Regions from separate parts of the Streptomyces citrinus genome, predicted to be linked through region 3. Evidence: riboswitches for the same ligand, from Rfam matches in the RefSeq annotation. Region 3 holds a riboswitch; each other region holds the start of a gene.
The links. A riboswitch is a leader RNA that binds a small molecule or an ion and turns the genes downstream of it on or off. The one in region 3 is predicted to bind cyclic di-AMP.
Positions count from the first base shown of each region.

Region 1: linked by a shared signal. The riboswitch ahead of V2W30_RS18870 (M23 family metallopeptidase) and the one ahead of V2W30_RS23420 (transglycosylase family protein) in region 3 are both predicted to bind cyclic di-AMP.
Region 2: linked by a shared signal. The riboswitch ahead of V2W30_RS05245 (C40 family peptidase) and the one ahead of V2W30_RS23420 (transglycosylase family protein) in region 3 are both predicted to bind cyclic di-AMP.

Region 1 covers NZ_CP146022.1:4,045,625-4,047,880, reverse strand. Annotated here, with positions in the region: gene V2W30_RS18875 (PP2C family protein-serine/threonine phosphatase) at 12-1,124, shown strand; cyclic di-AMP (ydaO/yuaA leader) riboswitch at 1,329-1,475, shown strand; gene V2W30_RS18870 (M23 family metallopeptidase) at 1,487-2,256, shown strand, end outside.
Region 2 covers NZ_CP146022.1:1,099,157-1,101,412, forward strand. Annotated here, with positions in the region: gene V2W30_RS05235 (ATP-dependent Clp protease proteolytic subunit) at 1-237, shown strand, start outside; gene V2W30_RS05240 (hypothetical protein) at 245-553, shown strand; cyclic di-AMP (ydaO/yuaA leader) riboswitch at 957-1,091, shown strand; gene V2W30_RS05245 (C40 family peptidase) at 1,095-1,568, shown strand; gene V2W30_RS05250 (DUF6328 family protein) at 1,719-2,234, shown strand; gene V2W30_RS05255 (LysE family translocator) at 2,173-2,256, opposite strand, start outside.
Region 3 covers NZ_CP146022.1:4,989,411-4,991,666, reverse strand. Annotated here, with positions in the region: gene V2W30_RS23420 (transglycosylase family protein) at 296-979, opposite strand; cyclic di-AMP (ydaO/yuaA leader) riboswitch at 984-1,145, opposite strand; gene V2W30_RS23415 (transglycosylase family protein) at 1,327-2,256, opposite strand, start outside.

The sequences.
Region 1 (2,256 bases), 940 kb from region 3:
GGAGACGAGCGGTGGGGCAGCGAGGAGGGAGCCGGAACAAGCATCGCCACAGGTCGGACACCGGCGCCACCCGCACCTTCCTCCGGCTGCTGCCGCTCCTGCTCGTCCTCTGCGGCGCGCTCTACGAGTACTTCACCCCGGCCGGATTCTCCGGGGCACCCCTGTTCAGCGCCGCGCCGCTGGTCGCCGCCCCCTTCTTCCTGCTGCGCGGCACGCTCTGGACCGGGGTCCTGTCGATCGTCCTGATCATCGCCGTGCACCGCAGGTACACGGGGGAGTTCGGCTCCGACGTCATCACGGAGATCCTCACCGTGGCGACCGTGTGCGCGCTGGCCTGCTTCATCAACCGGATCGTGCGGCGCAACGACGAACAGCTCGCGTCCGCGCGGCAGATCGCCGAGGCCGCGCAGTTCGCCGTGCTGCCCGTGCCGGCCGGGCGGATCGGCGGGCTGGCCGTCGCCGCGCGCTACGAGGCGGCGCAGGCGGGGGCGTTCATCGGCGGGGACCTGTACGCGGTGCAGGACACCCCGCACGGCGTCCGGGTCGTCGTCGGTGACGTACGCGGCAAGGGCATGGGCGCGGTCGCCGCCGTCGCCGTGGTCATCGGCGCGTTCCGGGAGGCCGCCGAGCAGGAGGGCAGTCTGGAGGCGGTCGCCCAGCGGCTGGAGCGGGCGCTCGCCCGCGAGGGCACCCGGCGCAGCGGCATCGACGACTTCGAGGGGTTCACCACCGCCGTGCTCGCCGAGATCCCGCACGGCGACACGGTCGTCCGCGTCCTCAACCGCGGCCACCCCGAACCCATCGTGCTGCTCGGCGACGGCACCGTACGCGTCGTCGGACCCGACGAGGCGGCGCTGCCGCTCGGCCTGAGCGAACTCGGCAGCCGGCCCGACCGGTCCACCGTGACGGACTTCCCCGCCGGGGCCACCCTGCTGCTCTACACGGACGGGCTCTCCGAGGCGCGGGACGCGGACGGTGTCTTCTACGATCCCGCGACCCGGCTCGGCGGGCGCCTCTTCCCCGGACCCGACGAACTCCTCGCGGCGCTCGCGGTCGAGGTGCACGCCCACACCGGGGGCGCCGCGACCGACGACATGGCGCTGCTCGCCGTACGCCGGCCGTGACTCTCCGCATAACAATTGACGCACCGTCAGGATTGCGGCCGGTTCGAGTGCTCGGCCAAGTCGACCCGTTCCGCCCGATCTTGGCCTGTTAAGTCCTGGCCAAAGACGTGAACGATCAGTGGGAACGGCTTGGAATTAGTGTCGGCTGTCTATTAACGTTCGATAACGCAGCGCGGTCGTCCCAGCCGTCACAAGAGATGGCTCCGTGCGCACACGCTTAATCCCGCAAGGGAGCCGGGGAACCACCAACTTGGGGTGAATCGGACATCGTTGATGTGTCGGCGATGTCGGTAGGAGACCTTCCTGCTCCGAACCCGTCAGCTAACCCGGTAGGCGAGAAGGAAGGAAAGGAGAGCGCCCCCGTGGCGTCGAACCGGCCTGCCCCCGAGGCCCCCACGTTCTCCTACGGCTCCGCCGAAGCACCCGCTTTCGGCGTCGAGCAGGAGAGCTGGGAGGAGTGGAACCCCACCGAGGAGTCCGTCCGCCCCGTCCGCGGCAAGCACCGCGTCGCACGGCAGCGCGGCGGACTCGCCCGCAGCTCCACGGTCCTCGGCGTCGGCGTGATCGCCGCTGTCGGCGCGGGCGGCATCGCCACCGCGCAGGGCGGCAAGCCCGCGGTCCAGATCTCCATGCCCGACCTCTCGGCCGTCAAGGACTCGCTGCCGGAGGCCAAGTCGCTGCCCGGCGTGGGCGCGCTGATATCCGACGACTCCGACACCACCCCGGCCGCCGCGGCCGCCCCGCTCACCACCATGGGCACCGGCAGCGGACAGTCGGACGCCGGCGAGACGCTGCGCGCCCGCATCATGCAGCAGGCCGAGACGCAGCAGGACGCCGCCGACGCCGCCCAGAAGCAGGCCGCCGAAGAGGCCGCCGCGCGGCAGGCCGCCGAGGAAGCCGCCGAGAAGCAGAAGGCCGCCGAGACCAAGGCCGCCGCCGAGAAGAAGGCGGCCGAGGAGGAGGCGCGCAAGAAGGCCGAGGCCGAGCGCCTCGCCAAGCTCGCCAAGAGCTACAAGATCCCTGTCGCCTCCTACACGCTCACCGGCACGTTCGGGCAGCCCGGCGCCATGTGGTCCTCCGGCTACCACACGGGTCTGGACTTCGCCGCTCCCACAGGTACCCCGATCTACGC
Region 2 (2,256 bases), 3.9 Mb from region 3:
CCCGAGCCGGCCCAGGGCCAGCCCACCGATCTGGAGATCACCGCCCGTGAGATGGAGCGGGTGCGCGACCAACTGGAGGGTCTGCTCGCACTGCACTCGGGCCGGACGAAGGCGCGGATCGGCGCGGACATCGAGCGCGACACCGTGCTGACTGCCGCGCAGAGCCTGGAGTACGGCCTCGTGGACCACGTCCTGACGAGCCGCAAGGCCTCCCTCGGCACTCAGGACCCGAGGTGACGTGCCGATGTACCCACCCGAACAGCCGCCGCTGCCCGCGCTGACCCGCGCCGAGTGCGAACTGGTGGACGCCTATCTGGCGGTGGTCAATCTGCTCGCGCGGATCAATCCGGCGCGCGGGGACGACACCTACCGCGGGCTGCGTGCGGCGCAGGCGCTCGTCAGTCGGGCGACAGCGCTGCGGGACGCCCTGACGCTGATGCACCAGCGCGGAGAGAGCGAGGTGCACGCGGCAACCCTGACACGGGCTCTACGCGTCTTGGACGGCGAGAGGCGAACACAGCGGGTCACTTTGCCGCCAGAAACTGTCAGTTGAGGTCGCCGACCGCGCTTCGACCGCCCGACCCGTCTGCACCAGGGCCGAAACGGCCCAGATGGCGTACCCCCGATTGGCGTAGACGTTCATCCGTCACGAAGCCGTCCAGAGTTGCGTCAGGACTGTAGGCGGACAACGGAATTCACCGTTCCGCCCCTGGTGCGAGCGTGGTCGGGCCTCGCACCCAGGGACCGAAAGCCGCACTGTCCACCTGAACGGGTCAAGCGTGACGAGCCTCACTTACCGCCGGTTCAGCTCGGAATCCGCGGCAGGAGTGCGTGAAGATCCCTTCCGACGACAAGCCCCCGCCACCACGGCGGGGCGGTCCGCGCGGACGCCGAGTCCTGCCGCCTCGCGGATGTCAGGTCGACAGAAGTGCATCGGCAGGAGTGGAGGACCCAGGCACGACGGGTCGCCGGCTCACCTCGACCGAGGTGTGACCGAGCGGCCCTTGGGGTGAAGCCGCGGTACGCGGCCGGGCATCTTCGCCAGCCCGAACCCGACAGGTCATCCTTCGCAGGCGGCTGACGAAGGGTTGCGCATGACTGCGCTCGATCGTGTTCCGTCGCTGCTGACGAGGGCCGGTACCGCCTCGGCTCTCACCCTCGCCGTGGCCGGCGCGGGACTCATGGTCCCCGGCGCCGCCTCCGAGGCGTCGGCGGCGGTGGCCTCGACCAAAGCTCTGCAGGTCGCGGCATCCAAGAAGGGATCGCCCTACAAGTGGGGCGCGACGGGCCCGCACCGGTTCGACTGCTCGGGTCTGACGCTCTACTCGTTCAAGCGGGCGGGCAAGAAGCTGCCCCGCACCGCCGCGCAGCAGTACAACAAGACGCGTCATATCCGCGCGTCCTCCCGCACCCGCGGTGACCTGGTCTTCTTCCACTCGGGCCGGAGCGTGTACCACGTCGGGATCTACGCCGGGAAGGGACGGATCTGGCACTCCCCGAAGACCGGTGACGTGGTGAGACTGCAAAAGATCTGGACGAAGAGCGTCTGGTACGGCCGGGTGCGCTGACGCGCGACCCGTCACGCCACCGTGCCGACGCGCCGTCGGTGGGGCGGGCCGGGCGCCAGGCCCGCCCCACCGACGGCCATAAAAGATCCCTTGCGGTCGCTTTCGATTGAAATTCGATTGAAATCCGCACTATGGGTTACTCATGGCGACATGAGCGAGCGCAACGAGACCCCGTTGGAGCGCGCCGACCGCAATTTCGGTGAGCTGCTCCAGGAACTCCGGGTCGTACAGACCGGGGTGCAGTTTCTGTTCGCCTTCTTGTTGACGCTCGCGTTCACGCCCCGCTTCCCGTCCCTGGACTCCGTACAGCGCGCCACCTACGTGACGACGCTGCTGCTCGCGGTCGTGGCGGCGGCCCTCCTGACGGCGCCCGCGGCCGTGCACCGGGTGCTCTTCCAGCTCGGGGCCAAGCCGCAGATCGTGCGGGTGTCGGCGCGGCTCGCGGCCTACGGCATGTGCGTGCTCGTCCTCGCCCTGTCCGGGTCGGTGCTGCTGGTCGTCGACGTGACGCTCGACCGCGGCGCGGGCATCGCGGCGGGCGTCGGCACCCTCGTGGTCTGCGCGGCGCTGTGGGGACTGCTGCCCTGGGTGCTGCGCCGCGCGCTCACGCGAACAGGGACTCCAGCAGAAGGACCCCCGCCAGCAGGACCAGAGCGCTCCCCGTGACGGCCTCCACGGCGCGGGCGGT
Region 3 (2,256 bases):
GATGCACGGCCTCGACTCCTTGAGCCTAACCGGCTCCGGAGCATCGGCCAGCCGACCGACCGACTCTTGGACAACGCCGTGAGCGAAATGTTCCTGAACGGAACAAAAACAGTGACCCCCGTCCCGGAATGCGGGACGGGGGTCACCGATGCGAGCGGCCCGTGGGGACGGGGGCGGGGATCTCGGCGTCCGCCGATGCCGAGTGCCCCTCTACCGGTGCGCACCCATATATAGAGACACCGGCCCGGAGAGGTGCCGGCCTCTACGGGTGCTGGAGGTGCGCACCCGGTGCGGCCTACTTCAGGTGGAGCTGCTGACCCGGGTAGATCAGGTCCGCGTCCTTGACGATGTCCTTGTTCAGCTTGAACACCTTCTGCCAGGTCGTGCCGTGCGCCTCGGCGATCTTGCCGAGGGTGTCGCCGGACTTGACCTTGTACTCGCCGTCGCCCTTCTCGACCGTCTTGCCGGTGGGCGTGGTGACGGTCTCGCGCTTCTCGGAGCGGGTCGTCGTGGACGAGTCCGAACGCTCCTGCTGCTTCGGCTGGGCCTGCTGCGGCTGGGTGCTCTGCTGCGGGGCCTCGGCGGCGGGAGCGGAGGTGTTCGCGGACGCGCCGGACAGGTTCACGCCACAGCTCGGCCAGGCGCCCTTGCCCTGCGAGGCGAGGACCTTCTCGGCGACGGCTATCTGCTGCGCCTTGGAAGCCTGGTTGGCGGTGGACGCGTAGGCGGTGCCGCCGTACGCGGCCCACGTGGAGGAAGAGAACTGGAGGCCACCGTAGTAGCCGTTGCCGGTGTTGATCGCCCAGTTGCCACCGGACTCGCACTGGGCGACCTGGTCCCACTCGGAGGTGGTCGCGGCGGAGGCGGACGTGGCGCCCATCAGCGGAACGGCGACGGCGGCACCGGCGACACCGGCGAGCGTGGCGACACGGACGGCCTTGGACGGGCGGCGGTGCTTGCCCTTGCTGGAAAGCAGCATGGAGAGATCCCCTCACCGACGCCTACGAGGTGAGCTGTCGGGTTCGGGCCAGTGAGTGCCCGGCCGCGCATCCTTGTGCGCGGCTTAACCCCTAGCCGTTCGAAGTCGTCGACCTCGCACGGCGCTTACCTGGGTCCCCCGCTCCTGCCTACGGCGCTGACGCGTCGACTGTTCCCGTACGGACGTTGGCAGGATTCGGCGTGACGTCCATCGGGGCCCGCTGTGGCGAGCGGTCACGACCGTAAGCAGTCGATCCGCCCTATTTCAAAGACGATCAGGCCCTTTGAGACCCATCTCTCACTTGCGCTAAAGCGGACAAACGGCCATCAATGGGCCCCGAACTCCCGCTACTTTTCGACCGATTCGAGCCCAAGATCCAGACTCTGACCAGGAATGATGAGGTCCGGGTCCGAGCCGACCTCCTTCTTGTTCAGGTCGTAGAGCGCGGCCCACCCGCCGTCCACGTCCTGAGCGTCGGCGATGTCCCAGAGGTTGTCGCCGGAGCGGACCGTGTAGGCCCCCTCGCCGCGCTCGTCGCCTCGGGAGGCGTGACGCCCCTCTCCCGTACGGGAGTCGGTGCCGTCGTCGGCGGCGCGGTCGCCGCGGTGACGGCCGGCGGTGGACGCGTCGTCGGAGGCGGTGGCCGACGCGGAGGACTCCGGGTCGGCCGGGTCGGCCGAGGAAGTGGACTCACTCTGGCCAGACTTGTCCGAGTTGTCGTCTTTGGTGTTGTTGCCGTCGCCGCTGTCGGCACCGGCTTCGTCGGCGTCGAGCTTGTTACCGGAGGTATCCCCCGAGGTGTCGGCTGACGGGGTGTCGGAAGAACCGGAGGAACCGGACGTTTCGGCCTCGTCCGTCGCGCCCGCTTCGTCCGACGCGTCGTGATTCTTCTCTCCCGAGGAGGCGGACGAGGCGTCATCCGTGGCGTCGTCCGACGACCCGGCCGATTCGGACGCCTGCGGGGAGGCACTCGCGCCCGGGTCGACATCGGCCGAGTCGTCGCTCTTGGTGAGGCCCGCCGTGATCGAGCAGCTCGGCCAGGCGCTCGGGCCCTTGTCGCCGAGGACCTTCTCGGCGACGGCTATCTGCTGCGACCGGCTGGCCAGGTCGGCGCGCGCGGCGTACTCGAGGCCGCCGTACTGCTCCCACATCTCCTGCGAGAACTGGAGTCCGCCGTAGTAGCCGTTGCCCGCGTCCAGGCTCCACTGGCCGCCGGACTCGCACTCGGCGAGCTTGTTCCAGGTGGCGGTGGTGGAGGCGCTCGCGCTCGTCGCGGC